Regions from separate parts of the Pedobacter sp. BG31 genome, predicted to be linked through region 3. Evidence: riboswitches for the same ligand, from Rfam matches in the RefSeq annotation. Region 3 holds a riboswitch; each other region holds the start of a gene.
The links. A riboswitch is a leader RNA that binds a small molecule or an ion and turns the genes downstream of it on or off. The one in region 3 is predicted to bind S-adenosylmethionine.
Positions count from the first base shown of each region.

Region 1: linked by a shared signal. The riboswitch ahead of metH (methionine synthase) and the one ahead of ACFE6N_RS05230 (SusC/RagA family TonB-linked outer membrane protein) in region 3 are both predicted to bind S-adenosylmethionine.
Region 2: linked by a shared signal. The riboswitch ahead of ACFE6N_RS06190 (O-acetylhomoserine aminocarboxypropyltransferase/cysteine synthase family protein) and the one ahead of ACFE6N_RS05230 (SusC/RagA family TonB-linked outer membrane protein) in region 3 are both predicted to bind S-adenosylmethionine.

Region 1 is NZ_JBHNZK010000001.1:35,134-46,002, reverse strand. It holds gene ACFE6N_RS00230 (short chain dehydrogenase) at 1-22, opposite strand, end outside; gene ACFE6N_RS00225 (histidine decarboxylase) at 82-1,215, opposite strand; gene ACFE6N_RS00220 (S41 family peptidase) at 1,368-2,972, opposite strand; gene murQ (N-acetylmuramic acid 6-phosphate etherase) at 3,163-3,966, shown strand; gene ACFE6N_RS00210 (hypothetical protein) at 4,067-4,633, shown strand; gene ACFE6N_RS00205 (Bax inhibitor-1/YccA family protein) at 4,672-5,427, shown strand; SAM riboswitch class I at 5,544-5,647, shown strand; gene metH (methionine synthase) at 5,782-9,480, shown strand; gene metF (methylenetetrahydrofolate reductase [NAD(P)H]) at 9,615-10,568, shown strand; gene ACFE6N_RS00190 (hypothetical protein) at 10,740-10,869, shown strand, end outside.
Region 2 is NZ_JBHNZK010000003.1:234,689-245,557, reverse strand. It holds gene ACFE6N_RS06230 (HPF/RaiA family ribosome-associated protein) at 25-339, shown strand; gene ACFE6N_RS06225 (menaquinone biosynthetic enzyme MqnA/MqnD family protein) at 438-1,178, opposite strand; gene ACFE6N_RS06220 (histidine phosphatase family protein) at 1,306-1,935, opposite strand; gene mqnE (aminofutalosine synthase MqnE) at 2,031-3,224, opposite strand; gene ACFE6N_RS06210 (hypothetical protein) at 3,642-4,136, opposite strand; gene ACFE6N_RS06205 (trans-sulfuration enzyme family protein) at 4,261-5,376, shown strand; gene ACFE6N_RS06200 (hypothetical protein) at 5,426-6,019, opposite strand; gene ACFE6N_RS06195 (hypothetical protein) at 6,035-6,439, opposite strand; SAM riboswitch class I at 6,653-6,763, shown strand; gene ACFE6N_RS06190 (O-acetylhomoserine aminocarboxypropyltransferase/cysteine synthase family protein) at 7,025-8,356, shown strand; gene metX (homoserine O-acetyltransferase) at 8,386-9,444, shown strand; gene ACFE6N_RS06180 (homoserine dehydrogenase) at 9,579-10,823, shown strand.
Region 3 is NZ_JBHNZK010000003.1:13,965-24,833, forward strand. It holds gene ACFE6N_RS05225 (peroxiredoxin family protein) at 1-712, opposite strand, end outside; SAM riboswitch class I at 850-956, shown strand; gene ACFE6N_RS05230 (SusC/RagA family TonB-linked outer membrane protein) at 1,277-4,441, shown strand; gene ACFE6N_RS05235 (SusD/RagB family nutrient-binding outer membrane lipoprotein) at 4,454-5,887, shown strand; gene ACFE6N_RS05240 (YtxH domain-containing protein) at 6,133-6,360, opposite strand; gene ACFE6N_RS05245 (GntR family transcriptional regulator) at 6,595-7,617, shown strand; gene ACFE6N_RS05250 (solute:sodium symporter family transporter) at 7,627-9,219, shown strand; gene ACFE6N_RS05255 (SusC/RagA family TonB-linked outer membrane protein) at 9,589-10,869, shown strand, end outside.

The sequences.
Region 1 (10,869 bases), on a different contig from region 3:
CGCCTACAATGATTATTTTCATTTATCTGTTTAACGTATATACTCATCTTAAACAGCAGGTGTATAGAAATGTTTGTAGTCTCAATCCTGTAAAACCAATTCAGTTTTGAGATCGGCAACCAGAAGGTCAATATGTGATGCTGTTACATTTGGCATGCAGATAATGTGCGAATTTCCCTGCTCGGCGGCAAGCTGCCATTTTTTGCAGATTTTTGCAGATGGGGTAGGGAAGTTTACCGTGATGGCATTGGCATTTCGCCAGGCAGCAATACCCAGCGCTTGAAGTTGTTGTTCGGTATAAGCGGCAGTTGCTAAGCTATGCATGGCCCTGCTTTTCAAACCGGCTATGCCCAAACGTTTAATGGTGTACCATAAAAACAAGGGGCTATGGCCATTTCTGGATCCGGTAATCGTCGTGTCAACGCTCCCGATATAAGCTACCGAACGGGCGATCCGATCGCGGTTAGATTTTTTGGCCACCACCACGCCACAAGGCATCGGAGAACCCAAAAACTTATGGCCGCTAATGGCGATACTGTCTGCGCCATCTTCAAAATCGAATGCTGGCCTGGGCTCAATCAGTGCGCTATAGGTACCAGAAAGCGCTGCATCAGCGTGGATATAATAATGCTGGATAGCCAGTTTTTTTAAAATGGCTTTGATTTTAGACACATCATCACGTGCTTCAGTCATGGTGGTCCCAATATTGGCCATAATAATAACAGGCATGTGGCGGTTCATTCTAATGGTGTACTCAAGATCTTCATAGTCGATTTCTCCGTTTGTCTGCGTGCGGATTACGATATTCGACATATTCAGCAAATGCAGATTCTTCTGCACACTATAATGCGTAGCTTCTGAGTAATAAACCATTGCTTTTGGATGTAGCTCGCGGGCCAGGTATAATCCATATAGATTCCCCTCCGAACCGCCATTGGTTACATAACCCCACCAATTATCGGCGGGTGCACGAAAAAGTTCGGCAAAAAACTGAACCACTTCTTTTTCCAGTTCGCGCGATCCGACACCATAGGTGGAAGTAACAAAAGGATCACCCAGATTATTCATCGGATATTTTAAAAAGCCGGAAAGCGCCTGGTAATCAAAATCCTTGGCTACCGGATAACCTAGAAATAGCTCAGTTTGTTCCTTTACGTTCTCTAAAAGATCGTTTAATGCTTCCTGGTCTTTTGCTTCTAATCTGCTCGTTTCCATAAATGATATGTTTACCGGCAAAATTAATAAAAACAGAATTTAGTATTAATATCTGATTTAAAATCAGAATATTATGTTGTTTTTTAATAATTTAAAGAAATTTAAAATTGATTTATTGTGTTCATTTTACTTTGGAAGCATATAAAATATGGCTATTGAAGGTTAAGGAGTGCCTGCCTTACCGCATTGTCATTCTGGTTTACAGCTTTATAATAGCCCACATCGCCTAAATAATAGCGGCAGAGTAAAGCTTTGAGATCATTTAAGATCACATTCTTTGAATTGTACAATTGAAACCGGTCAATCGTTATGTTTTTGCGTTGCAGGAATCCGATAAAATCTTTGAAGTCATTATCGTTTATGGTAAAGATATTGATGTTCTGTTCTACAAAGCTGGCACTGTACCTGTTAGTCAGTACATTAAATACATAATCAGAAAGCACTTTTTTGTTCACTAAACCAGTGTAAAACTTATTATAGCCTGTAGTGTCTAATTTTACGAATACGTCTGGCTGGATACCACCAACCGGTTTAGCTTTTCTATTGTGTTGAATTACCCCTTCCGTTTTCTCAATAGAATCCTGAAAAGAAGTACGGTCTCCGGTAAGTTCTCCATCCATCATCCGTTCGTCCAACTCATGTTTATAAGCATCATAGCCTTTCTTGTATGATTTTTGGATACTTCTGCCAGAAGGGGTGTAATATCTTGCGATGGTTAAGTTCAATGCAGAGCCATCGCCAAAAGCAAATTGTTCCTGTACCAAACCTTTGCCAAAAGAGCGGCGGCCAACAATAATCCCACGGCCCAGGTCCTGGATAGCTCCTGCAACAATTTCGCTCGCTGAAGCCGTATTTTCATTAATCAAAACAGCCAGTTTGCCATTTTGAAAAGATCCGGTGCCGGTAGAAAAGTAATCAGTTCGGGGCTCATGCTTACCTTGGGTGTATACAATGAGCTTATTTTCTCCCAGAAACTGATCGGCCAGGCCAGTTGCTGCTGTAAAATAACCACCTCCATTGTCGCGCAGGTCGAGAATAAGTTTTTTCATCCCCTTTGCCTTCAGGTTATTCGCTGCAGCAGCAAAATCATTATCCGTATTTGCGCCAAATTTACTGATCCGAACATAACCGGTTTCGTTGTTAATCATGTAAGCAGCATCAATACTGCTGATATTTACTTTACCACGGGTAACCATAATGCGGTTGCTCTGTGATGCGCCCGGGTGTAAGAGCACTACACTTACGCCAGTTCCGGATTTACCTTTAAAACGACCGGTAAGTTGATCTTTAGGCAGGTTTCGTCCGCTTACTATGGCGGTATCAATACTCAAAATCTTATCTCCAAGTTTAATTCCTGCCTGATATGCCGGTCCGTCCTTCACCACCCCTGTAACCATCATGGTATCGTTAAGCATATAATATTCTATGCCTACCCCTTCAAAATTTCCTTCCAGATTATCGGTCATATCCTGCGCATCGGTTGGAGGCAGGTAAACACTATGTGGATCGAGCTGGTGCAGAACGCTATCAATAGGTAAGTTCTGAAGGGAATCCGTATTGATGTCATCAACATAATTACCATTGATGATGTGTAAGATTTCGTTTAGTTTTTCGTCGCTGTTTTCAGCAAGCTGCGTACTTTTTTTAACGCCAAAACCTTGGTCTTTAATGAATTTTATACCCAAAAACATGCCTGCTATTAAGATTATAGAATAGCTTGAAGCGATTAGTATGTTGTTCCTGGTATTTTTTTTCATTGGCGTTACTGCAAATTTATGAAAATTAGCGGGTTGATATATTTTTTAACTGTATTTTCATGTCTTTTGTTTATAATATTTAGCATTAAATAATACCTGCCGCGGTTGGCTAAAATTTATGGCAGATATTTTTTAGATTTTTAACCTAGTTTTTAGAAAGAATTTACCGAATTTTATCAAAATTAAATTTATGAACAGAGTTACCGAGCAAGAATCTAACTATAAACACATCGATCAGATGTCGGTATTAGAGGTTTTGCAGGGCATTAATAATGAAGATAAAACTGTAGCATTTGCAGTTGAGAAATCTTTGCCTCAGATTGAAAAGTTAACGTCGGCAGTGGCCGGGCGGATGAAAAAAGGTGGGCGTCTTTTTTATATAGGTGCAGGTACAAGCGGTCGCTTAGGTGTAGTAGATGCTTCAGAATGCCCGCCTACTTACGGTGTGCCATTTGATTGGGTTGTAGGAATTATTGCTGGTGGAGATACTGCGATTAGGAAAGCAGTGGAATTTGCTGAAGATGACCCGGAGCAAGCCTGGAAAGATCTTCAGGAATTTGATATTAATGAAAAAGATTGCCTGGTTGGCCTCGCAGCATCAGGTACCACGCCCTATGTAGTGGGCGGATTAAAAATAGCTCGTGAACACGGAGTCTTAACAGGTTGCATTGTTTGTAATACCGGCGGACCTATTGCCGCAGCTTCAGATTTCCCGGTTGAAGTAGTTGTTGGCCCTGAATTTATTACCGGCTCTACGCGCATGAAATCCGGTACGGCGCAAAAAATGGTATTAAATATGCTAAGCACCACGGTGATGGTTCAGTTGGGGCGCGTGGTTGGCAATAAAATGGTCGATATGCAGTTAACCAATCATAAACTGGTAGACCGCGGTACACAAATGGTGGCCAATGAACTGAACATTGGTTATGATGAAGCCGCTGAACTGTTAAGCCGTTATGGAAGTGTACGTAAAGCTGTAGAAGCAGGGCATTAAAAATGAGAGAAGGATAGAATGAAAAAGTGTTGTGATGTAGAAATGATCTTAACATTCACTCATCAAAACTCACTCACTCATTCATTAATTAGAAAAAAGTATGCACGAAATTGAGCCTTATTACCAGTGGAGAGATGATTATATTTCGGCAGAAGATGAGCGTTCGCCATTTTATAACACCGAGTATTCAGAACTTTACTTTGATAAGCAGATCTATAACTTTTTGCTACACCCGCAATGGGATGAGTTTGGCTCTAATACCTTATATATGAAGGTTTTGTATGCTGACTATGACCGCAGTTATGCCATTATAGAGTTTATAGGCGAGTGGAACGATGCCATTAATAATGACATTATGTTGCTAAAACGCGATATTTTGGAGATGATGATGGATGAAGGACTTAATAAATTTATCCTGATTGGCGAAAATGTACTGAATTTTCATGCTTCAGACGATAGTTATTATGAAGAATGGTTTCAGGAAGTAGAAGATGGCTGGATTGTTGGGGTGAATTTTCAGGAACATGTAATCAGCGAATTCCGTGATAACAGCATTGATTATTACATTAACTTTGGAGGTGCGTTTGACAATCTGCCATGGCGTACCTTAAAACCTTTACAGTTCTTTAAAAAAGTTGAAGAACTGCTGACAAAAAGATTGAACTAAATCTTTATTTTTATATCATTTAACATACAAAAATTAAAATGGAACAACAAAATTATCAATATCAAAACAACAGTGTTTTCGTTCAGGAAGGATCTGTTTCTAAAAAATTCTTCGCCAACGTTTTCTTATGGATGTTTGTGGCATTGAGTTTATCAACAGTAGCGGCCTATTTATTTGGAACAAATGAGCAGTTTATGCAATACCTGCTAACCGTTAATCCATCTACCGGTAAAGTTGGTATGTCGATTTTCGGGTACATTGCCATGTTCGCGCCACTGGGACTAGTTCTTTTAATGGGATTTGGTTTAAGTAGACTATCATTACCCGCACTAATTGGTGTTTTCGTCCTGTATTCAGTACTGACTGGGGTGAGTTTAAGTTTTATCTTGTTAACTTATACCTCAGGCTCAATCGTGAGCTGTTTTGCGGGCGCGGCGGGAATATTTGGAATTATGGCATTTATGGGATATACAACCAATATTGACCTAAGTAAATTTGGACCAATCTTAATGGTTGGGGTTATTGGTTTAGTGATTGCCAGTGTAATTAATATGTTTATTCAAAGCGAACAGTTTAGTTTGTTTATGGCATTCATTGGTATTGCAATATTTACTGCATTAACAGCCTATGATGTGCAAAAAATCAAAAGAATTGGTGAAGGAATTGAGGCAAATGGCGAACAGGTTCTTCAGGTTGAAAGCAAGAAAATGGCTATTGTAGCTGCATTGTCCTTATACTTAGACTTCTTAAACATATTCCTTTTCCTATTACGCATTTTTGGAAGCAGAAAATAGATCTCAAAAACAAAATAATATTCTTAAGGCTGCGCAGTTTTGCGTGGCCTTTGTAATTTTATTTGGCAGCAAAGCGATAATTTTTGGAATTGATCATGCTTTGTTGCATTTTTGTATGCTTATTAAGAAAGACGGAGGGATTAGACCCAACGAAGTCTTAGCAACCTGTAACCTACAAGGTGCTAAATTCTATTCTGCAAATAGCGGAAACAGATAAGTTTAGGATTACGATTCACGTACCAACTTTTTCAATAAGCCTTTTAGAGACTTGAGACAATAGATTTGAGATTTTAGACATTACGTCTAATCCATTCTCATATCTAATCTCTCATATCTCAAATCTTACAACAGCAAATGGGTATAAGAGAAGAATTAGAGAAACGTATTTTGGTGATCGATGGTGCAATGGGTACCATGATTCAGCGATATAACTTAAGCGAAGAAGATTTCAGGGGAGAGCGATTTAAAAACCATCCTTGTGACGTGAAAGGCAATAACGATTTGCTCAATATCACACGTCCGGATATCATCAAAACGATACACCTGGAGTACCTGGCGGCTGGTGCAGATATTATCGAAACCAATACGTTTAGTACACAGCGTATTTCCATGGCTGATTATCAGATGGAAGACCTTTCTTACGAAATGAGTTATGAAGGCGCACGGGTGGCAAAAGAAGCTGTAAATGAATTTATGGCAGCAAATCCTGATCGTAAATGTTTCGTGGCCGGTGCTATCGGCCCAACAAACCGTACCCTTTCCATGTCGCCAAATGTAAACGATCCTGGTTTTAGGGCGGTTTATTTTGATGAGTTGGAAAAAGCTTATTATGAGCAGGTACGGGGTTTGGTAGATGGTGGTTCGGATGTATTGTTGATTGAAACCATTTTTGATACTTTAAATGCTAAAGTGGCTATTGTAGCCATTAAAAAATATGAAGAGGTAATAGGGCGTAAATTGGAAATCATGATTTCTGGTACCATTACTGATGCTTCCGGACGAACACTTTCCGGGCAAACTGCCGAAGCTTTTTTAAACTCTGTAATGCACGCAAAACCGCTAAGTATTGGTTTTAACTGCGCTTTGGGTGCAAAAGAGATGCGTCCGCATATTGAAGAGCTGGCTACAAAGGCAGGCTGCTATGTTTCAGCTTATCCAAACGCAGGTTTACCCAACGAGTTTGGTGCTTACGATGAGCAACCGCACGAAACGGCCCATCTGGTTGATGATTTTATTGCCTCGGGTTTTGTAAATATTGTTGGCGGCTGCTGCGGTACTACACCAGCGCATATTGGCTGTATTGCTAAAAATGCACGAAAAGCCAAACCCAGAAAATTACCGAAACTTCCGCAATACATGCGCTTAAGCGGGCTGGAGCCCGTAACCATTACCCCAGAAAGCATTTTTGTGAACATTGGAGAGCGTACTAATATTACCGGATCTCCAAAATTCTCTAAACTGATTTTGGGTGGCGATTATGAAGCTGCATTGGCCGTTGCCCTGCAACAGGTTGAAGGCGGTGCACAGATAATTGATGTGAATATGGACGAAGGAATGCTGGATTCGGAAGCCGCCATGACAAAATTCCTGAACCTCATTGCTTCAGAGCCAGATATCGCCAAACTGCCGATTATGGTCGATTCATCAAAGTGGTCGGTGATTGAAAATGGTTTGAAATGCCTGCAGGGGAAAGGGATTGTTAACTCCATTTCTTTAAAAGAAGGCGAAGATAAATTCCGTGAAAGCGCCCGTAAAATTATGCAATATGGTGCAGCGGTAGTGGTAATGGCATTTGATGAGCATGGGCAGGCCGATAATTATGAACGCCGGATCGAAATCTGTAAACGCAGCTATGATATCCTGGTAAACGAAATCGGTTTCCCGCCGGAAGATATCATTTTCGACCCTAATATTTTAACTGTGGCAACCGGGCTGGAGGAACATAATAATTATGCAGTCGATTTTATCAATGCTACCCGTTGGATCAAAGAAAATCTGCCTCACGCCAAGGTAAGCGGAGGGGTTTCCAATATTTCGTTTTCTTTCAGGGGAAATAATGTGGTAAGAGAAGCCATGCATTCGGCTTTCCTTTATCATGCCATCCGCGCAGGTTTAGATATGGGTATTGTAAATGCCGGTATGCTGGAGGTTTACCAGGAAATTCCGCCAGAATTGTTAGAAAGGGTAGAAGATGTACTGTTAAACCGCAGGGAAGATGCAACCGAACGCCTGGTTGAATATGCCGATACGGTTAAAACCAAAGGTAAAGAAGTAGTTAAAGATGAAGGCTGGCGAAAAGGTTCAGTTGAAGAAAGATTATCACATGCCCTGGTTAAGGGTATTGTAGAATACCTGGATGATGATGTAGAAGAAGCCCGGCAGAAATACGACCGTCCGATCCAGGTTATTGAGGGGCCATTGATGGATGGGATGAATATTGTGGGAGATTTATTTGGTGCCGGAAAGATGTTTTTGCCCCAGGTGGTAAAATCGGCCCGGGTAATGAAAAAAGCAGTAGCGTACCTGTTACCTTTTATTGAGCAGGAAAAACTGAACAATCCTGATCAGGACCAGAATTCTTCGGCCGGAAAGGTATTAATGGCTACCGTGAAAGGAGATGTACACGATATTGGTAAAAATATTGTAGGCGTGGTACTGGCCTGTAACAACTTCGAAATTATAGATATGGGCGTGATGGTTCCGGCACAGGATATCATCAAAAAAGCCAAAGAAATAAATGCTGATATTATTGGTTTAAGTGGTTTGATTACGCCTTCGCTGGATGAAATGGTTCACTTTGCCAAAGAAATGGAAAGAGAGGGGTTCACGATCCCGTTGATCATTGGTGGAGCAACTACTTCACGCATCCATGCAGCAGTAAAAGTAGCGCCGAATTATTCAGGGCCAGCTATCCATGTATTAGATGCTTCAAGAAGTGTTACCGTTTGCAGTACCTTGATGAATCCTGAAACGAGAGATGAATATATCGCCGGCATCAAAGCTGAGTATGATAAAGCACGCGAAGCGCATTTAAATAAACGCTCAGATAAGCGCTTTAAGACCTTAGAAGAAGCACGAGCAAATAAATTCAAGATTGATTTTCAGCCCGATTTACCCGTTCCGGAATTTACAGGTACCAGGGTTTTCGATAATTATCCCCTGGAGGAACTGGTTCCATACATCGATTGGACACCTTTTTTTCATACATGGGAGCTCCGTGGTAGTTATCCTAAAATTTTCGACGATAAAAATGTAGGCGATGAAGCAAAGAAACTGTTTGATGACGCACAGGTTCTGTTAAAACGCATCCTCGACGAGAAATTATTAACCGCGAGGGCAGTGATCGGTTTTTGGCCCGCAAACGCGGTAGGAGACGACATCGAGTTGAGAGTTGAGGGTGCTGAGTTGGGAGACTCCAAACCCCAAACTCCAAACTCCAAACTAGTCAAAATCCACACCCTTCGCCAACAGACTGAAAAAGTAGATGGGCAGCCATATTATGCTTTATCGGATTTTATTGCACCAAAAGAAAGCGGAATTCAGGATTATTTTGGTGGTTTTGCCGTAACTGCAGGGATCGGGATTGATGAACTGGTGAATGAGTTCGAATCTAATTACGATGATTACAACAGCATTATGGCTAAAGCGCTGGCCGATCGTTTGGCAGAAGCCTTTGCCGAGCGCATGCACGAACGGGTACGTAAAGAATATTGGGGTTATGCCCAGGATGAAAACTTAAGTAATCAGGAATTGATTAAAGAAGAATACGCAGGTATCCGTCCGGCGCCAGGTTATCCTGCCTGTCCTGAACACACCGAAAAAGGAACCCTGTTCGAATTGCTTGATGCTGAAAATAAAATTGGCCTACGTTTGACTGAAAGTTATGCCATGTATCCAACTGCTGCAGTAAGTGGGTTTTACTTTGCACATCCAGAGTCAAGATATTTTGGATTAGGAAAAATTACCAAAGACCAGATAGAAGATTACGCCATCAGAAAAAATATGCCGGTTGAAGAAGTAGAGCGATGGTTAAGTCCGAATTTAGCTTATTAACACTTCACTTTTGTCATCCTGAGCGCAACGAAGGATCTTTAAGCGAAGTATGAAGATAACTTACAGTTAAAAAATAGAAACTGCCATTATTTATGAGATGCTTCATTAGCATTCAGCATGACAATTAACAAGGTATGAAGATTACAGACCATATAAAAAACGCAAAGGGTAAAACCCTGTTCTCTTTTGAATTATTGCCGCCTATCAAAGGGCAAAGTATCCAATGGATTTACGATGCGATAGAGCCTTTGCTGGAGTTTAATCCGCCTTTTATTGATGTAACTTCACTGCGTGAGGATTATATTTATAAGGAGCAGGCTAATGGTTTGCTACAAAAGGTATCTTACCGTAAACGCCCGGGTACCATTGCCATTTGTGCGGCCATCATCCATAAATATAAGGTTGATGCCGTTCCACACCTCATTTGCGGTGGATTTACCAAAGAAGAAACCGAAAATGCACTGATTGATCTTCAGTTTTTGGGAATCGACAACGTGTTAGCTTTGCGTGGCGATGCGCGCAAGGCAGACGGGAATTTTGTGCCAACCCCCGGTGGACACTGTTATGCTACAGATTTAATTGAGCATATCAAGAACCATAACGAAGGTAAATTCCTGCATGAAGATGTGGAAACCTTTAAGAGCGATTTTTGTATCGGCGTGGCAGGTTATCCGGAAAAACACTTCGAAGCACCCAATATGAATACCGATTTTAAATACCTGAAAAAGAAAGTTGAGGCGGGAGCGGAGTTTATTGTTACCCAGATGTTCTTTGATAACCAGAAATATTTTGATTTCGTAAAGAAATGCAGGGAAAACGATATCAATATTCCGATTATACCGGGTTTGAAGCCTATCAGTACCTTGTCACAGTTAAATGTATTGCCTAAAATATTCCATATTGATTTGCCTGATGAGTTAACCGATGCGCTATCACATGCTAAAAACAACAACGAGGCGAAAGAAATTGGTACTGAGGCCATGATCAAACAATGTAAAGAACTGATTGATTTCGGTGCGCCGGTATTACACTTTTATACCATGGGCCGCCCTGAACAGACCAAACAAATTGCAAAGGCTATTTTTTAGTAAAAAGCCCTCTCAGGTTTCTAAAACCTGGGAGGTCTGATCCAAACCATTATTCGAAATAGCTCCCTGCTCTCGTAAGTTTGCGCATAACATCTGCTCAATATTTCAAATTCTGACAGAACATTAAGTTTAAATTATTGTTTTAATGTAATAGCATCTATATTTGTAACGATGAAATCAGTTAGTCTTAAATATATATTGATGGTCTGCATGGCGCTTGCTTTTTTCGTTAAGGTGAGCCATGTGGTTTCTTATTTAAGCTATTCTGATCGTGATGTTGAGCTTCTATCTACAAATGACG
Region 2 (10,869 bases), 220 kb from region 3:
AAATTTTAACCTAATTTTTTAATTATGACGATCCAACTGAACACCGACAAGAATTTAACCATCCATCAGGAATACGAAGAAAAAATCAACACTCAGTTAAATGAAGGCCTGAGCAGGTTTAGCGATCTGATTACGCGTTTAGAAGTTCATCTTTCTGATGAGAACGGTAGTAAAGATGGTCTGGATGATAAAAGATGTTTGTTAGAGGCCAGAATAACCGGAAAAGATCCTATAGCAGTGACCAACCTGGGTAACACGTACGATTTAGCGATCACAGGCGCCTTAACAAAACTAAAAAGTGCTTTAGAAAAAGTGGCAGGAAAAATGAAAGCACATTAATAGATATAAAATGTCATCCTGACCCTGTCGAAGGACCTCTGAACGTATTTTATGAAGCGTTTCGACAGGCTCAACTTGACAATCATTATTGTAGTTTTTTATAATTTAACTTTTTCTAATTCTTCTATATATCCCAAAAACAGATACAAAGCTTTCTTTCTGTCTTCTGTAACATCAAATTGAAGTTTATGATAAAGGTAATCTTCCAGATCGAAATTTGGCGATTCAGATAATTCCGCCAAAACTTCTTTCCGATGATCTAAACCAAACTTTAAAGCTGCATTAAATTCAGCTTTAAAATCTTCTGAAATCTCTTTATTGGCTACCCAAGCTGCATACATAAAAGGTAGGCCAGTAAGTTTTTTCCATTCCTCGCCCATATCATAAGCGTAGGCAAAATCATCTTTTTTACCAAAAGTCCTGTCGCCAATCAAAACAAAAGCATCTGTTTTTGCGTCTGGATCGGTAGTAAATTCTACCTCCTTTTTCCAATGAAATTTTAGCAATACTTTGGCTAAGTTGTTTGAGGTACGGGAGTGGGCATCCAGCCTTAGCGTTTTAATTTCATTTGCCGGAACTTCACTAAAAATAAATACAGAATTTACGCCGCCATCACTGCCTATACAGTAATCGGCCACAATATTGGCATTTGGAACCAAAGGAATAGCTGCGACAGGCATCAAGCCGATATCTGCCTGACCATTAATCACTTTTGCTGCGCAATCTGAAGGGATATATAAACTTAAATCAATCTTATTAATGATGTCTGAATGTGTTAATCCGTATATAAAAGCTTTTGTATTGGTGTAGGCAACCGCCGATATTTTAATCTTATTCAAGGTGTTATGTTTTGCGCTTCGCGTTTCGCGTTAAGCAAATTATTTAATTACTAAACAATCTTATGTGGTTTGTGTCCTCAGGAGCGATTAACGCACTTCGTTTCATGAAGACACGAACCGGGGCTGTTTATTCTCCGATTACTAAACCGTCTAAATGTACTGCGCTGTTAAATTCGAGCACGGTAAATTTTCCATCCTCAAAACCCATTTTGTACAACACGGTATTCTGATGTGGGAATTCAGTCATTTCGCTCAATGGTTTTCCTAAGAGTAAGCATAAAAAAACACGCATCGCCCGGCCATGCATACAAAGCAATACTGTTTTTTCCTCTGGTCGGGTCATTAAAACCTCCATGGGTTGTTTTAAACGTTCGTAAACATCCTGAACGCTTTCGCCACCTTCAAAATGCGCGGAATAATCTCCATTCTCCCAGCTTTGTAACATCTCACGAAAAGCCTCGCGTGCCTCTTCGGTATTGGGTTTTCCTTCCCAGATACCCCATGCCAGCTCATCTAATCCCGAAAGTTTTTCCCAGGGTAATTTAGCATCGATAAACTTCTGCACCGTTTGCCAGGTTCGTTTGAGATCGGATGTGTAAATTTTATCAAAAGGAACATCCTTGTATTTTTGATAAAAAGCTTCAGCTTGCGCCCTCCCCAAATCATTTAGATCAGAATTTATACCCCTGCCCTGTACTATGCCCTGTCTGTTAAGTTCTGTTTCGCCGTGGCGTATGATGTATATTTCTTTAACCATTAAATGGGATTTTTTGGATTATAAGATTGCAGGATTAACATTTATTATTTTTTGACTTTGCGAAAAGATCTTAAAATCCTATCATCATAACAATCTTAATTTACTACCGGTAATTTATAATATTGCGGTTTCTTTTCTTCCTCAAAAACAACATTTTCGAAATCGGTAACTACATTGTATAGTGTATCGCGTTCAATTGCTTTCCGGCCCACTTGTTTAATCAGATTAACCAGCTCTTTAGTGCTCATCGCCGGATTCTGCTCTTCGGCTCCAGCCATTGAGTAAATTTTAGTCGTATCATCCAAAGTACCGTCAATATCATCAACGCCATAATTTAGGGATAACTGTGCCGTTTCGCGACTGATCATGGCCCAGTAAGCTTTAATATGATCAAAATTGTCTAGATAGATTCGGGCAATTGCATAATTTCTCAAATCTTCGATTACCGAAGATTCAGGCACATTGCTCATCTGGTTATGCTGATTTCTGAATTTTAAAGGAATAAAAGTTTGGAAACCGCCCGTACGATCCTGCAGTTGGCGTAGTTTTTCCATATGGTCAACCCGGTGCCAGTATTTTTCAATATGTCCATAAAGCATGGTTGCGTTACTCCGCATACCTAATTTGTGCCATTCTTCATGGATATCCAGCCATTGCTGACCGGTACATTTGTCTTTGGCAATCTGTTCCCTGATTTCGGGATGAAAAATTTCTGCCCCTCCGCCCGGTATAGATTCCAAGCCGGCTTCTTTCATCAAACGCATACCCGTTGCATAATCAATTTTAGCCTTTTTGAAGATATAATGGTACTCTACAGGGGTTAATGCTTTAACATGTAAATCCGGACGGTGTTGTTTAATAGCGGTGAACAAAGCCGAATAAAAGGCTACATCATATTGAGGAAGTACCCCTCCTACAATGTGTACCTCTGTTACCGGTTCGCCATCATATTTTTTAACAATATCGAGCATTTGCTCCATCGTTAAGGCCCAGCCTTCCTCTTTTTGCTTGATTAAACGGGAATAAGAACAAAATTTGCAGTCGTAAACGCAAAGGTTGGTAGGTTCCAGATGGAAGTTCCGGTTAAAATAGGTTTTATCGCCATGTCTCTGTTCGCGGATAAAGTTGGCCAATACGCCAAGATAACCCAATTCTGCATGTTCGTATAAGTACACACCTTCGTCGAAGGTAATCCGCTCTTTATGAAGAACTTTATGCGCGATGTTTTGTAGTTCAGTTGATAAATTGGTATCAGCTAATATTTTTTCAACTTGCTCAGTTGTATTCATTCCTGATTTATTTTGAACAAAAATACGATAATGAGCCGATTTGAAAATCATTTTCTTGTAACAAACCGTGATTTTTGGATATTGTACCTGATTATTAAACACAGTTGAACACTGATCAACACAGATATTGATTACTTTTTATTGTAAACTTAGCTATAGGCGTTAATATCAGTCACGGAAACACAGAAGTCACGGAGAAATAACTATCAAGCTCGGGGATAAATCCATGTTTCAACACTTGACGGTAGTTTATGTAAGATAAAACCTGGATCTAAGTTCAATGCTAACAAGCTGCTACAAGTGATTCTAAGAAACTTCGGGTAAATCCGTGTCTCCGTGGCAACCCTAAAAGACAGTAAACAAAAAAAGCACCTCTTTTCAGAAGTGCTTTAAGGGTATGTTTTTCGATGTTAAATATTATCTGGCTGCAGGTACAAAAGTTAGAATAATATTTGCAGTTCTGCCACCAAATTCAATTGGTGATTTTAATACCATTTGTGTGCTTGAAAGTTCAGTTAATACCAAACGATAACCTTCAGTTACATTTTTTGCTTTGTCACCCTCGTATATTTTTTTAAACTGGAAGGTTTGATCTTTAGGGGCAGCCGACCAGAAAATAGTCTGCATTACAGCACCACAGGTACTTGATGCAGGTAAGGTATAAGATCCATTACCACTATTGGTTAAATTCCATGTACTTCCCTCAAAACATTTATAAGATTTCTCTCCAAATAAGCCCTGAACAGCACCATCAGGCAAACCTTCCAAAGCTACATTACTCACTACCCATTCGCGAACAACTGTACCTCTGCTACCTGTTACGCCTGCAGTTACTCTTTTTGCAGTATTACAACTTTGTAACATTACTAAGGTAGAACATGCAATTGCGATAGCTATAAATAATCTTTTCATTTTATATGTAATTTAAATTTTGTCAAACTTGTTACATAAATCTTGCCAAAACCGTTACTAACCTTAAATTAGCGCTAAATTATTAAATCCCATACCCATATTACATCGTCCAAAATCAATCATCATGAAACCAGAAACCCTTGCTATTCACGCCGCTAATCTTGTAAAAATCAATACAGGTGATGTTACGCCGCCTATCAATTTATCTACCACATTTTTTCGTGACGAAGATGGTGGCTATCCTGGCGGACACATGTATAGCAGGGTAAGCAATCCAAACCGGTCTGCTTTAGAAAACACTGTAGCTAAACTGGAATATGGCGAAGATGCAGCAGCATTTTCCTCGGGTAATACCTGCGGGTTGGCATTGTTTCAGGCTTTGAAACCCGGTAGTCACATTATTGCACCAGACGATATGTATTGGGGCATTAAAAAACAATTGCTTACGATTTTTAATAATAGCCTGGAATTTGAGTTTATTGACCAGACCAATTTGTCGCTAATAGAATCAAACATCAAGCCCAATACAAAACTAATTTGGATCGAAACACCATCCAATCCACTGTTGAAGGTTACCGATATAGAAGAGATTGCTAAAATAGCTAAGGCTAAAAACATCACCATGGTCTGCGATAGTACATTTGCTTCCCCTATTTTACAAAATCCAATTTTATTAGGAGCAGATATTGTAATGCACAGCAGCACGAAATACCTTGGTGGCCATAGCGATGTGCTTGGAGGAATTTTGGTGACAGCAAAGAAAGATGAGCTGTGGGAGAAAATCAAAAACATACAGCAAACCGGCGGTGCCGTTCCATCACCCTTCGATTGCTTTTTATTAAGCAGAAGCATAAAAACCCTGGCCTACCGCATAAAAGGTCATTGTGAAAACGGAAAGATTATCGCTCATTATTTAAATAAACATCCAAATGTAGAGGCCGTTTTTTATCCCGGACTGGAAGACCATCCGCAACATGGTATTGCAAAAAAACAGATGAAAGATTTTGGTGGCATGATGTCGTTCCTGGTTAAAGGTGGTGTTGAAGCCGCTCATAAAGTAGCGAATAAGGTCCGGTTATTTGCACAGGCGACCAGTTTAGGTGGTGTGGAGAGTTTAATCGAACATCGCTACTCAGTAGAGGGGCCGGATAGCAAAACGCCTAAAAATCTGCTCCGTATTTCCGTTGGACTGGAACATGCAGATGATCTTATTGCCGATTTGGAGCAGGCGTTAAGCTAAAGTTTTCCACAGTCCTATAAGGTTTCTGAAACCTTGTAGGACTAAAAATCTATTTCGGATTACAAACCGTGGTCAGTTTCAAAGAATAGTTTGCCTCCAGTGGCTCATTTGTTTGTGCCAAACGTTGTGATCCCGTATTCGCAGGGCAAGCAATATCTCCTGCGGCATCATAAACCAATTTGTTCCCATTTGCCATCAATTCCTTTGGCACATATACCTGTACTTTGGTAACTGAATAACCTGAAGGAAAATAACGTATGTAATAACCATCAGGATGTTTGGTCCAGATGCCGCTTGGTACATCGCTTCTTGGTGGGGCCATACCCGCCACAATCGCATATTTTTCCATATCAGCATAAGTGTAATTTCCGGAAGCTACCAGCTGTCTGATATTGTTTTCTGCCTCAAAAACTGCTTTTACACCCGCTGGCAACTGGTCTTTAGCCTTTTCCATTACATCAAAAGGCAACACACCCAGGGCGCCTCCCTCCAATTGTGTAATCTGACTCGGGGTTAATAATTTTACAGCGGTTAATTTTACCTGTCCGTTAAAATCAGCAAATTTTGTTCTGGCAATAATGGTCCACAGCAGCGCCTGGATGTCATGTTGATCCACCTCAGGATGTTTTTCTGCGCTTTTCAATATCGCAACCACTATTTATTCCTTAGAACCTAGTACAGGAGCAAACATATAACCATCGCCTTTTGACGGCGCAAATGTTCCGGCCTTCAAACAATAACTTTTGTTGGTCATCTCATAAAGCCCCTCACAAAGTACAAAACCGCCCTCTGGATTTTTAGGTAGTAAATACAATGGTTGTGCCTTTAAATTTAACGAAGTAATAAAGTCGGGCATTTTTTCTCCTTCCCTGTTTACATCTTCGAAACTGGTGGTTATGGCAGCGGGCTGTTTCAGAAACCTGTCTACCCCTAAGGCTTTGGCACCCTGGGCAGTTCCGATTTTTAATAATTTATCTTTTAAACCTCCAAATTGGGCATTGGTGGTGCTGACAAACATCACCGTGAATAGCAGGCTTAAACCTAAAACACTTTTGTTTTTCATGATAATCATATTTAGATAGGTAGCGCAAACTTAGCATATTAAGTGCTAATTTCACATCGAAAGTTCGATTTTAGCAGCGCAACATAAAATTAAACAACTAGTTATCAGTTATTTATTTAAAAATCAAAATTTTATTTTGTGTATTAAAAATTTATCCTGACATTTGAAATATTATTTGGCGGAAAGTTAAATAAAAGTCAATCTTCACAGGTTGATTTATAAAGAAGTGGCGAGAGACTGGCTCGATGACCCACTGGCAACCCTCAGAAAGAGAAGGTGCCAATTCCTGACCAGATAACATGGTGTTATTTGGTGATATAAATTATAACTGATGAAAACATTAAATCTTCGATCGCTAAGCGAATCCAATGCAGACCTTAAAAAGGTAAGACAAGTTCCTATTTCTGTTACTTGCAGTTATATGCCTGCTATGGCTTGTATGTGCTGTTGCATACAGTAATTTAAAAATCTTCCTTTTTTGTTTCCCTCAAACTGGAAGGTCCCGGATAACGGGATACGCCCTTTTAAGCTTTAGGACTACCCTAAGCCATTTATCTCATCAATTCATAAATTAAAACAGAAATTATGTCAACATCATATAAATTTGAAACTTTACAATTACACGCTGGTCAGGAAATAGATCCAACAACAGGTTCAAGAGCCGTCCCCATTTACCAAACAACGTCTTACGGGTTCAATAGTGCTGAACATGGTGCCAATTTATTTGCTCTAAAGGAGTTTGGTAATATCTACACCAGGATCATGAATCCAACCAACGATGTTTTTGAAAAACGTATTGCCGCTTTGGAAGGTGGCGTTGCTGCTCTGGCCGTGGCCTCAGGGCAAGCTGCACAATTCATCGCTTTGAATAATATACTGGAGGCTGGTGATAGTATTGTTTCTTCTTCTCACATTTATGGCGGAACATATAACCAGTTTAAAGTGGCTTTTAAACGTTTAGGTATCCATGTAGATTTTGCCAATTTGGATGTGCCTGAGGAATTTGAAGCTAAAATTACCGACAAAACGAAAGCCATTTACCTGGAAACCATCGGCAATCCAGCCTTTAGTGTACCTGATTTTGGGAAGATTGCCGCTATTGCCAAAAAATATGATCTTCCTTTGGTGGTTGATAATACTTTTGGTGCAGGAGGTTATTTGTTTAAGCCATTAGAACATGGAGCAAACATCGTGGTCGAATCTGCAACTAAATGGATCGGTGGTCATGGAACAAGCATCGGCGGCGTAATTGTCGACGGCGGAAACTACAACTGGGGTAACGGGAAATTCCCGCAGTTCTCCGAGCCTTCAGCAGGTTACCATGGTTTGGTTTTTAGTGATGTTTTTGGCATTGGCGGGCCGTTCGGTAATATTCAGTTTATCATCCGTGCCCGTGTAGAAGGATTAAGAGATCTTGGGCCTGCCCTATCGCCTTTTAATTCTTTTCTTTTGTTGCAAGGACTGGAAACGCTATCGCTCCGCGTACAACGCCATGTTGATAATGCCCTTGAACTGGCCACCTGGTTAGAAAACCATCCGCTGGTTAAAGAAGTACAATATCCCGGATTAGCAAGTAGCAAATACAACAATCTTGCGAAAAAATATTTAAGCAATGGTTTTGGAGCCGTACTGTCTTTTGAACTAAACGGAAGCAAGGAAAATGCCACGCAGGTTATTGATCATTTGAAATTGGTTTCGCACCTAGCCAACGTGGGCGATGCCAAAACGCTGATCATCCAGCCATCGGCCACCACACACCAGCAATTGAGTGAAGAAGAACAACTGGCCGCGGGCGTAAAACCAAACGCCTTAAGGGTCTCAGTTGGTATTGAGCATATCGATGATATTAAAGCTGATTTCGAACAGGCATTTGCAGCCATTAACGCACAAGTTTCTACCGAGAGTTTATTAGCTTAAGCACATTTACCTTCCGATACAACAAAACAATGAGTACAGCATCAATATATAATCATCATAAACAGTTTAAATTAGAAAACGGAAAAAAAATCCGTAACCTGCAGGTTGCTTATCAAACTTATGGGAAACTAAATGCGGCTAAAGATAACGTAATCTGGGTTTGCCATGCACTTACTGCCAATGCAGATGTTTTTGAATGGTGGGAAGGTTTGTTCGGGCAAAATGCTTTGTTCAATCCTGCGGAACACTATATTGTCTGCGCCAATGTTTTAGGCTCTCATTATGGCAGCACTAGCCCCTTGAGTACAAATCCGGTAACAGGCCTGCCATATTACCTGTCTTTTCCACAGTTTACCATTCGCGATTTGGTATCAGCACACCAGTTATTGGCTTCGCATTTAGGCGTAGACTATATCAAGTTGTTAATAGGTGGTTCTTTGGGCGGACAACAAGCAGTTGAATGGAGTATTTCAGACCCGAATAAAATTGAAAACCTGATTTTAATTGCCACTAATGCAGCACATTCTCCCTGGGGTATCGCTTTTAACGAAAGCCAGCGTTTGGCCATTACTACCGATAGAACTTTTTACGCTAACCAACCAAACGGTGGTAGCAAAGGTTTAAAAACTGCCCGTAGCATTGCGCTTTTAAGCTATAGAACCTACGATGCTTATGGCAGTACACAGGTAGAAAGTGTTAACGATAAAACTGACAACTTCAGGTCGTCTTCTTATCAGAATTATCAGGGCGAAAAACTGATCAACCGCTTTAATGCTTACAGTTATTATTATTTAACTAAAGCAATGGACAGCCATAATGTTGGCCGTAACCGCAAAAGTATTGGCGATGCCTTAAAATTAATTAAGGCGAACACCCTGGTCATCGGAATAGAAAATGATGTGTTGTTCCCGCTTTCGGAGCAAAAATACCTGGCCGACCATATTTCCGGGGCAGAATTTATTGCTTTACACTCAGATTACGGACATGATGGTTTTTTAATCGAAACCAATGCATTGACCAATGTAATCGGAAACTTTATGAAAGAAAGCCGTAACAAGAAAATAATCAAACTACAGCATACGGGTTAGAAAGGTAGAGGGTTGAGGGTATAAAGGTAGAAGGTAAGAAAACTGGATACCGGAATAAAATTTAAAAAAAATTACAAAAATAAGAACAGTTATATCGGTGTAACCGACCTATCTGTGTAATCATAAAAACAATAATGAGTAAGAATTTAAAAATCGGTTTATTTGGTTTCGGTGTAGTAGGACAAGGTTTATTGGATATTATCCAAAGCCAGAACTTAAACCTGGAGATCATTAAAATTGCGATAAAAGATCCGAGGAAGAAGCGTACCCTTAATCAAGATCTGTTTACTACTGATCGTAACGAGATATTGAATAATACGGAAATCAATACCATTGTAGAATTGATCAATGATGCCGACGCAGCCTATGAGATTGTAACGGCCGCATTAAAGAACGGTAAAAATGTAGTTTCTGCCAATAAAAAAATGATTGCCATACACTTAAAAGAGCTGGTTGATTTACAACAAAAGCACGGCACTTCGCTATTGTATGAAGGTGCAGTTTGTGGCAGTATTCCGATTATCAGGAATTTAGAAGAGTACTACGATAATGAATTGTTTCATGCTTTGAGCGGAATTTTTAATGGCTCATCTAATTATATCCTTTCCAAGATATTTAATGAGAACCAAAGTTACGATTCGGCGTTAAAAGAAGCACAGGATTTAGGTTTTGCGGAAACTGATCCGATCTTAGACGTGGGCGGCTACGATCCAAAATACAAACTCGCGATTGCTACAGCGCATGCTTACGGTTTATTTGTTAATCCCAATGCTATTTTAAATATTGGTATACAGAACCTATCCAACAATGACATTAAATATGCCCGCGAAAAAAACTTTAAGATTAAATTAGTTCCTACAGCGCGTAAAGTAAACACAAAAGATATTGTGACTTATGTACTACCTAAACTCGTAGCTAAAGATGATTTTCTGTACAATGTAGAAAATGAATACAATGCAGTTGCCGTTCAGGCGGCTTTTGCAGATAAACAATTTTTCTACGGTAAAGGTGCGGGCGGCCACCCTACTGGTGCTGCCGTGCTTTCTGATATTGCTGCCTTAAGGTACGATTACCGTTATGAATACAAAAAATATCATTCAGAAAATGGCGTAAAACATACAGAAGAGATTCTTTTGGAAATTTATTTACGTTATGCAGATGAAGACCTGATTACGCTGTTGGAGTTTGATAACATTAGCGAGCGCTATGCGGCCAGCAGTTACAAATATGTGGTAGGTACGCTTAAGCTGGAAAGTTTGATTAGAAACCGTGATTTGCTTTTAGATCAATCTGTTTTTGTGGCCTATACGGGCAGACAGATTTATAAACAGGAGCAATTGAGCGAAAATGTTTTTGCTGCCGAACTGGCCAGCCTCTAACTTATTTTTTTAAGGTTAATTTTTTTATTTGTTTTGTTGTTAAGTA
Region 3 (10,869 bases):
GCTGGCTGCCTCTTGCGCTTAAAACCTCACCGTTTAAAGTACCATCTGCCCCGAAAGTTCCTTTGTAGTAAGCAGGAGAGGAGCCGATGAAACTTGAAAGCTGAAATCCATTGCCCTCTACAATACCTTCAAGATAGCGCGAATCACCGGTTACACGGAGGAAAGTTCCGGTTAGTTTGTTTCCTGTTTGTTTAAACAGGCCTACTGTTTTTTCTTCTTTTCCATTTGGAGCGGTAAAAATTACATCATAGCTTCCTGAATAGTCGGCTGATGCAGGTCTGTCTGCTTTAAAACGATAGTGTTCGCGTTCGGCATCAATGATTAATGGTTTTCCGGATTTATCCTGTTTGCGTAAAGCTCCTGTTAACCGATCGCCATCTATTGCAAATGCCAGTTCGTTATCAAACTGATCCAGTTTAACAAAAATCGAATCGGCTGTTCGTTTGACCACACCACCTTCAAAACTTTCTTCCGCATTGCGGAAATACAATTTCTGCTGACCGCCTTTTTCATTGATCTCAAAATTGAAAGGAATTTCGAGTCCCTCCTTTACTTTCGCCACACCGCGCCAGTTGCCCAGCGCAACGAATGCCTTTGTTTTTTTTTCTTTGGCCTTTGCCTGTTGGTTATTGGCTAAAACTGCCTGATCCTGAGCAAAGGTTATGGAGGTTGATATGGCCAGTGCAGCAGTTAATAAGGTTTTTATATTCATTGGGATGTATGTTAATCTACTAATTTAGTCGACAAATATACGGATGGAATAGTCAAAGAAAAAATATTTTAATAAATATCTATAAAAACTATAGGATAAATGGAATTAATTATACCTTTGCCCCAGTTATTTTAAAATACTTATCAAGAAAGGCGGAGGGAATGGCCCAGTGAAGCCTTAGCAACCATCTAATTTTTAGAAATGGTGCTAATTCCATCCCGGATGAATCCGGGGTAGTTAAGTCAGTTGTTTGCGTAATCCTTATCTAAAATATACGGAGCACTTCTGATTTAAGGGGGTGCTTTTTTGTTGCCTCAATGCTTTCTTGAAAGTGAAATATGTATTAAACAAAATCATTCAAATGGAAAAAAACAGACGAGCTGCATCACTTTTTGTAAACCTTTCTGCATACTTACGAATGCGCCAGTCCTGTTAGGATGGTTCCATTTTAACAGGCGTTTTTGATCTAACCATTCCATTTTATTTTTTAATAAAAGACGGTGATTCACCGTTAGGAATCGTTTTGCCCAAATTTTATCTATTAACTAATTATTAAACATATTCATGATCAGACTTTTAAAATCAATAGCATTTATTTTACTGCTCTTTGCTGTACAACCGGGATTTGCTCAAAATACCGCCATAACAGGAACAGTAAAATCAGCAGATGGAGAAACACTGCCTGGTGTTTCCATATTCGTCAAAGAAACCAAACAAACCACCATCTCTGATGCCAAGGGTGCTTTTTCGATAAATGCACCTGAAAAGGGCACATTAGTATTTTCATACATAGGTTTTAAAACCCAGGAAATACAGATCAGTAAAAACGGGCCAATTTCAGTTATTCTTCAATCGAGCGATAATGCGTTAGATGAAGTGGTGGTTACAGCTTTAGGTATTTCCAGAGAGAAAAAATCACTCGGGTATGCTGTTCAGGAGTTAAAAGGACAAGATTTGTCTGAAGCTAAAGAATCTAACCTGGTCAATGCACTGGCTGGAAAAATAGCTGGAGTTAGGGTAACCAATAGTCAGGGGAGCATGGGCTCATCACGTGTGGTCATCAGAGGGGAAACCTCTATAGCTGGAAATAACCAGCCCTTATTTGTGGTTGATGGGATTCCGGTAGATAACTCGCAGTTAAATTCTGCAGGTGCAAGGGATTATGCAAATGCCATCTCAGATATCAATCCAGAGGATATTGAATCAATTAGTGTATTAAAAGGACCAAACGCAGCAGCATTATACGGTTCGAGGGCTGCCGCAGGGGTAATTCTTATCAAAACTAAAACTGGTAAATCGAAAAAAGGATTGGGCATTGAGGTTAACTCCAATGCCGTACTGGAAACTTTGCTTACCCTGCCGGTTTATCAAAATGCTTTTGGACAGGGATCGGAAGGTAAGTTCAGTTATGTGGATGGTGCTGGTAAAGGCATTAATGATGGGGTAGATGAGAGCTGGGGGCCAAAAATGGACGGCAGATTAATTCCACAGTTTTTTTCAAAAGGTGTAGCGGTTCCGTTCGTAGCCCATCCTGATAATGTCCGCGATTTCTTTCAAACAGGGTATTCGCTAAATAATAGTATATCTGTTGCAGATGCAGGCGAAAAATATGATTACCGTATTGCTTACAATAACCTGAAACAGGTTGGGATTGTGCCTAATTCCGGACAGGGCAAAAATTCATTCGTATTAAATACCTCTTTAAAAATAACACCAAAACTAACTTTAACGGCTAATGCAAATTACAGCAAGTTGAGTTCTGATAATTTGCCGGGTACAGGCGGTTCAAGATCAACCAGTACCATGTTGCAATTTACCTGGTTTGGCCGCCAGGTGGATATTAACCAGCTGAAAAACTATCTGGATGAAAATGGAAAAACATTCAACTGGAACAATAGCTATTATAGCAATCCATATTGGGTAGCTTATGAAAATACGGTGTCGCAAAACCGTAATCGGATTATTGGGAGTTTAGCGCTTAATTATAAAATTATCGATGGACTTGATTTCAATTTCAGATCTGGAACGGATTACTACAATGACAGGCGTAAGGTTAGAATCGCCTATGGTACCAATGGAACACCTTTTGGTTCTTATACCGAAAGTGCTTTTACCGTAAACGAAAATAACACCGACGCAACATTAAACTTCAATAAACAATTAAATGAAGATTTTAGCTTAGAATTATTGGGAGGTGGCAATATCCGTAGACAGTACATCGAGCAAAACGACCAGAGCGCGCCTAAACTGGCCATTGCAGGGCTATACAACCTGAAAAACTCTCGCGATCCCCTGGTTTCTTCCAATAATTTATCACGTTTAAAATCGTATAGTGTTTATGCTTCCGGACAGATCGGCTTCAGAAATTACCTTTTTGCCAACATCACGGCGCGTAATGACTGGTCTTCTACTTTGCCTGCACAAAACAGGTCATATTTTTATCCTTCATTTAATGGCAGCTTTGTAGCAACAGAGGCTTTTGATATCAAAAGCGAAGCCCTTAACTATTTAAAAATACGGGGTGGTTGGTCTAAAGTGGGTAAAGATGCAGATCCTTACCGTTTAATCAACACTTATGTATTTAGTGCGCCGTTTTATGGCAATCCTCAGCTTACCACAGGTTCTATAGACCTGAATCCTAACTTAAAGCCAGAAACCACTACTTCTACAGAACTTGGGCTTGAAGCGGTTTTCTTGAATAAAAGATTACGATTTGATTTAAGTGCTTATAACACCAATAGTTACAACCAGATTTTAGCAGCCGATGTGAGCCAGAGTACAGGTTTCAGCTCGAAATTATTGAATGCCGGAAAAATCAATAACAAAGGTATCGAAGCACAATTGGGCATCACCCCAGTTGAAAAAGCCTTTACCTGGGATGTTGATTTCAATTTTGCAGCAAACAGGAGTCGTGTAATTGAGCTGGATGCTGAAAAACTGCTGACCAATTATGTAGTAGCCACAAATTCGGCCCAGGTAATTGCAACGGTAGGTCAGCCTTATGGATCGTTGTTCGGGACAGCTTTTTTGAGAGATGGCAATGGCAATATCATTGTTAACGCTACAGGCGCGCCTGCCACTAATCCAACCAAGCAGGTGTTGGGCAAATACACGCCGGATTGGATTGGGGGCGTTTACAATACTTTTAGTTATAAAGGTATCAGTTTAGGCGTATTGGTTGATGCCAGTTTTGGCGGTTCTATTTACAATGGAACTTACGCCACAGGAACTTATACCGGCGTTTTGGCTTCCACACTTCCGGGAAGGGCAGCTGAATATGGCGGTATTTCCTATTATTATCCCGGTAACAATAAAGCCAATGGAACAGTGAGGTTAACCGGAACCGCCCCTGCAGGTGTTACGGTGTATGATGACGGGATTATTTTTGATGGCATAACCGCTGATGGCAAGCGTAACGAGAAGATATTACCCGCTCAACAGTATTACAAAACCTTTAGAAATATAGATGAAGCAAATATTTTCGATGCGTCTTATGTAAAACTCCGTGAGGTGAAATTAAGCTATAACCTGCCTGCCAAATGGCTTCGTCCGTTAAGTTTACAAGGCGTTTCGGTATCGCTTGTTGGCCGTAACCTGTGGATTATCCATCGCAATACGGTTGATATCGACCCTGAAGTGGCCTTTAATACTGGTAATGGTCAGGGTTTAGAGAGCTTATCAAATCCAAGCACCCGCAGTTATGGTATCAACCTCAATGTTAAATTTTAAAATATTTCCATCATGAAAAATAAAAAACTATATATACTGGCCATTTTGGCAATTGCCTTTGTATCATGCAAAAAAGAGCTGGATGAGGTGAATATCAACCCCAATGCACCAGAAATTGCGCAGCCAGATTATCTGCTTACCGGAACTACCAAGGCAACAGCAGATACCTATTGGGGCGTAACCAATAACATGAATTCCAGTTTGCTGTTTGCGCAGCAATGGGCCAAGGTACAGTATACAGAAGAAGACCGTTTTATTTACTCAAACAGTAGTTTTACCGCACTATGGTCAACAGGCTATGCCCAAAGTATTGCCGGTTTTAATAAAATTATCGAATTGGGAGATGCACAGGGAAATTCGAACTATAAAGGTGTTGCACTTATCTTAAGATCATGGACATTTCTATTGCTTACGGATGCTTATGGCGATGTTCCCTACTCGCAGGCAGGGAAAATAAAACAGTTTGTTACCCCGGTTTACGATAAACAAAAAGATGTTTATTATGGTATTTTAAGCGATTTGAAATCGGCGCAAGCGGCTCTAGACCCCGCAGGAAAGGTGATTGCCGGTGATGTGATTTATAGCAACAATATTGCCTCATGGAAAAAGTTTGCCAATTCATTGAGGCTTCGTATCGCCTTGCGTATTGCAGATAAAGATCCTTCTAAAGCCAAACAGGTGATTGATGAAATACAGGCAGAAGGCGGTGCTTACATCAGCAGCAATTCAGAAAATGCCATATTTAAATATGATGTATCGCCTCAGCAGAACCCGGTAGCGGCTTCATTCGAAACCAGAAATGATTACCGGATCAGTAAAACCATTGTTGATAAACTGTTTTCACTGAACGACCCAAGGTTACCCGTTTATGCCAGTAAAACGGAAAACGTTACGCCGCAGGTTTATGTGGGGATTCCAAATGGTTCTACCAACTCTGAAGCAAGTGCAATAGGTTTGGCAAATTCTTCTAAACCTGGTGTTTACTTTTTAGATGCCAAGGCTCCGGCGATAATTTTTAGTTATGCAGAATTGCTTTTTGATAGGGCAGAGGCAGCAGCAAGAGGTTTCACTGCCGAAGATGCTGACGATTTATACAAGCAGGCCATCAGGGCATCTTTTTTACAGTATAATATTGGTGGCACTGTAGTTGAAGATTACATCAGGCAATCTGGAGTAGTTTATAATGCTGCGAATTATAAAAAATCAATTGGAGAGCAAAAATGGATAGCCTTATTTGGTCAGGGATTAGAAGCCTGGGCAGAGCAGAGAAGGTTGGATTATCCACAGTTAACGGCCTCTGTAAATACGGTGTTGAATGGTAAAATTCCTGTACGTTTTATCTACCCCGGAACAGAGCAATCGTTAAACGGGCAGAATTATAAAAATGCGGTAAGCAGTCAGGGAGCAGACTTATTAACCACCAAACTTTGGTTTGATGCTTTTTAATCCCGAAATCTCACCCGATCCGTGGTGTCGGATGTTAACATGACACTAAAACAAAAAGAGACTGTATCATAAGTGAAATGTCATCCTGAGCTTGTCGAAGGACCTTGTCTTAAATGTTTTCAAGGCGTTTTGACAGGCTCAACATGACAAAATAGAGGTGAAATTAAAAATTATGATACCACCTCTCTTTTTGATCAGAGAAATAAATATTTAGCCTCTTCGGGCTCCTTATTTTTCTCAGGTATTCATCTCGCCAAATCTTCAGCGGCGTTACTTACCCTGCTTTTCAGGTCTTCAGTATAACCTTTTGCTTTGTCGGCCCACTGTGGAGCACGATCTAATAATTCGTCAACGATTGATTGTCCGGTAATTGGATCTTTTTTCGTGATATATTTTACGCCTGCATATACTGCTGCGCCAATAATGGCTGTTCTTAAAATTCCCATGTTCTTTTCTGTTTTTTTAAATAACATTTTGACGTCGCTAAAAGTTTTAGCCAATGCTAAATAACTGTTGTTTAGGTGCTGCCGGATGTTACCATGTGGCAGATCACTAATGCTTAAATAATTTCTGTTGGTGAAGCAGCTAATGATGACAATAAAGTAGAATGGGCGATCATTCTTAAATTTTTATCAATTATCTCCATTAAATTTATATATTTCGGGCAAATTAACTGCGTATAAATCGATTAAACCAAATATCGCTACATGAATAAGGAAAAGCTGTTCAATGAAATTAAAGATTTGAGCATCATAAATTCTTTCTCGAAACACGAACAGCTTGTGCAGGGAATTATCAATAGCCTTAATCATAAATTAATTACCAAAGGCGATATGTTGCCTTCGGTTAACGAAATGATGCGCGAAACCGGCTTTGCCAAAGAAACCATTGGTAAAGCGTATAAAGATTTGATTAACAGGGGTATTTTAGAGTCTAAAAATAGGATGGGCTATTTTGTAGCCACTGATGATACCGAACAGCACCTTAAAGTATGTTTACTGATTTACGCTTTCGATACCTTTCAGGAAACTTTTTACCAGAATTTCCGTAATCATTTAGGCGATAACATCCAGGTTGATGTATATTTCCACCATAATAATTTTAATGTTTTTGAATCCATCATCAACAGCAATAAGGGGCAATACGGCTTATATGTAATTGCACCAATAGAAAGTAAAGAGGCTAAAGATGTACTGGAACAGTTGCCAAAAGAAAAACTGTTGATCGTTGACCGTTATGTAAAACTGAAAGGTGAGTATTCCTACATTGTTCAGGAATTTGAAAAGGCTTCTTACAATGCTTTTTTAGAACTGGCACCAAGAATTAAGGAATTTTCAGAATTTGTTTTCTTTTTTAAACCATCATCTGCCGAACCAAGCGAAGTATTGACTTCTTTTAAGCGCTTTATTAAGGAATTTAACATTAACGGGGTGATTAAAAACAGTTACGAGTCCGGGAGTATTGCACCCGATAAGGTTTATTTTACCATACACAACCTCGAACTTTGGGAAATGTTAAAGGATACCAAGGTAAAAGGGCTAAAAGTGGGCAGGGATCTGGGGATCCTTTCACACAATGATGATAATGTTAAAGAGATCATTTTTGATGGGATTACCACCTTTTCTATAGATTTTGCACACATGGGCCGCCTGGCCGCCGAGTTTGTACTTAGCCTCAAGCCCATTAAGCAGGTAATGGAGAATAAACTGATCAGAAGGAATTCACTTTAATACCATCCCGTGGGAACCTTAGCCATTATCAGTTTTATCTTGTTCACGGTATTGGCCGCCATGATTTCTTACTTCAAAACCCGGAAGGCGCAGCGCTCAACCGTCAATGGTTTTTTCTTTGCCAACCGAACCAACGGCTTCATTATTATTGGTGCTTCATTGTTTTTCAGCAACATCAGCGCCAATCAGTTTATCGGCGAAAACGAATCGGTTTACATCAATAACATGTCGGTAATTGGCTGGGGGATTTCATCTATTCTGGCTATGATTATTGTTTCAGAATTTTTCATTCCCATTTATTTTAAAACCGGTATCCGCACCATTCCCGATTTTCTGGAGAAACGTTACGATAAACAGACCAAAACACTCGTTTCGGTGATTTTTCTTTTTAGTTATATCATTAACCTGCTGCCCTCAGTACTGTATGGTGGTGCAGTTGCGTTTAGCAACCTGATCGATCTTTCCCGTTTTCACCTTTCTTATTGGGAGAGTATCTGGATATTTGTATGGATAATGGGATTAATCGGTTCCGTTTATACCATTGTGGGTGGTTTTAAGGCCATTACCATTTCTGATACGGTGTTGAGTGCCGGCATGTTGGTACTCATAATCGCGTTGCCATATTATGGATTACGTTACCTTGGGAAAGGCGATTTTTTCAACGGACTTTCAACGGTGCTTTCTACCAAAAAAGAACACCTCAATGCTATTGGCAGTAATCAGGATGCTGTTCCTTTTTCTACGCTATTTACCGGCATGCTCATTGTAAATCTTTATTACTGGGGCATGGAGCAGTATATAATTCAGCAGGTACTGGCGGCCAAAAGTTTAGCGGAGGGCCAGAAAGGAATTGCATTAACCTGCTTTGCCAAATTACTCTGCCCCTTGCTGATCAATATTCCCGGTTTAATTGCGGTTCATTTATATCCGGTCTTAACCAATACCAACCAGGTATTTCCCTTATTGATCAAGGATGTATTGCCACCTGTTTTAATGGGCTTATCAGCCTGTGTGCTTTTTGGTGCGGCCATTACCACCTTTAATGCAGGCCTGAACAGTTCAAGTACCTTGTTTTTGCTTAATTTATATAAGCCTTTTATGGAGAGAAAGGGCCGGGTTTTAACTGATAAAAGTTTACTGCGGACCGGACGCCTGTTTCAAATTTCGGTATCATTGTTTGCGGTGTTTTTTGCGCCTTTTATTATTTTTTCCAAACATGGTTTTTATGAGTATTTGCAGAAAATCAGTGCTATTTTTAGCCTGCCGATTTTTACCATCATCTTTATTGGTTTTATTACAAAAAAGATGCCGCCCGTTGCCGCAAAAATCGGAATGATTTTCTTTATTTTTTGTTATGTAATGAGCGAGTGGGTGTTTTCCATCCATCTGCATTATCTTCACACCCTGGCCATCATATTTATCATTACGGTTTTATTGATGCTGGGCATTTCGAAATTATACCCTAATCAAAATGCCTACCATTTGTTACTTGCTCATAAAATTGAGATTATTCCCTGGCGGAATAGATACTACTATCATATGATACTCATTTTTATGATGGCACTTGTCTTTTTAATTTTCTCTCCCTATCTGCTCGCTTAGCACTGTATTTCAGTTGTTTATATATTCTTATTATGCCATTTGGATTGTTAAATATTTTGTTTTATAATTGCATTCGGAAATACTAGGATAGTATAGGATAGTATAGTTGGTCTGCGGCCATTTAATTCGTATTGTTCTTTAAAATGGAAATGAACAACATTAAACCATTCCTGTAGCTGAACTAGTTTTCATTAACCAAATAATCCTAAAATATGAGAAATTTTACCATTTATTGTGCAGCAATGCAAACCCTTCTTTCGGTAGTTAAAGCATGGCCGGCAGGTTTACATGATCTTGTGCAGGCATAATTCCTGCCGATCAACATCTATCTACAATTTTTTAATTCATCATTTAAAAGCTGATTAGCAAATGAAGCAATTATTTTTGTTTTACCGGCACCTTTCGGTGTCTGGCAGGGTAAGAAACGCATTGGTAACAATAGGTTCGCTGCTCGTATTTTTACTGATTTTAGTGCCCGAAAAGGGATATTCTCAGGCTGTAAGGAAAACCATTACGGGTAAGGTTACTGATACATTAGGGGCCGGGCTGTCCGGCGTAACCGTAGCCGTAGTGAATAAGGTTAACGTAGGTACACAGACGGATAATAACGGAAAGTTTGTGCTTGATGTAGCCTCCGGCGAGGTACTTCGGTTTTCTTATGTAGGTTACCGGGAACAAAGGATAACTGTTGGTACGGCCAATGTAGTCAACGTCAGGTTAACCGAAGAAAATATGCTGTCTGAAGAGGTCGTGATTACTGCTTTGGGGCAAAAACAGCGTAAAGAAGCTTTAGTAGGTTCAGTTACCACGGTAAAAGTGGGCAACCTTAAAATACCTTCCAGCAATTTAACCAATGCGCTTTCTGGTCAGATAGCGGGTGTAATCGGTTATCAGCGCAGCGGTCAGCCCGGACAGGATAACTCACAGTTCTTCATCCGTGGGGTAACAACTTTCGGTTATAAACAGGATCCCCTTATCCTGATCGATAATGTTGAGTTAACCAGTTCTGATCTTGCACGTTTACAGGTTGATGATATCGAAAGTTTTTCGATCCTTAAAGATGCCAGTGCTACAGCTTTGTATGGTGCCAGGGGAGCAAATGGCGTTATTTTGGTCGCTACCAAATCTGGTAAAGAAGGTAAGGCTAAAATCAGTTTCCGATTGGAAAATTCTTCTTCGCAATCGACCCAGAACCTGGAACTTGCTGATCCGATTACCTATATGAAACTTTTCAATGAAGCTTCTATTGGTAGGGGAATGGATCCTAAATTTACACCTAACCAGATTATCAATACACAGGCTACAATTAATAAAAGCCCTGGTTATAATGAATATGTTTATCCCGCGGTTGATTGGTTAGGACTTTTGTTCAAAAAGCGGACCAACACGCAGCGTGCCAATATGAGCGTAAGCGGCGGTGGTGGCGTAGCCAGATATTACATTGCAGGTTCTTACAACCTGGATAATGGTGTGCTTAACCAGGATGAACGGAACAATAACGACAATAACGTGAAATTCCGTAATTACCAGTTACGTTCCAACATCAATATTGATTTAGGCAAAACTACTGAACTGGTGGTGCGTTTATCTGGTAATTTTAGCGAATACAATGGTCCGTTGGCTACTGATGGAGGTTTTTCTACCGATCTT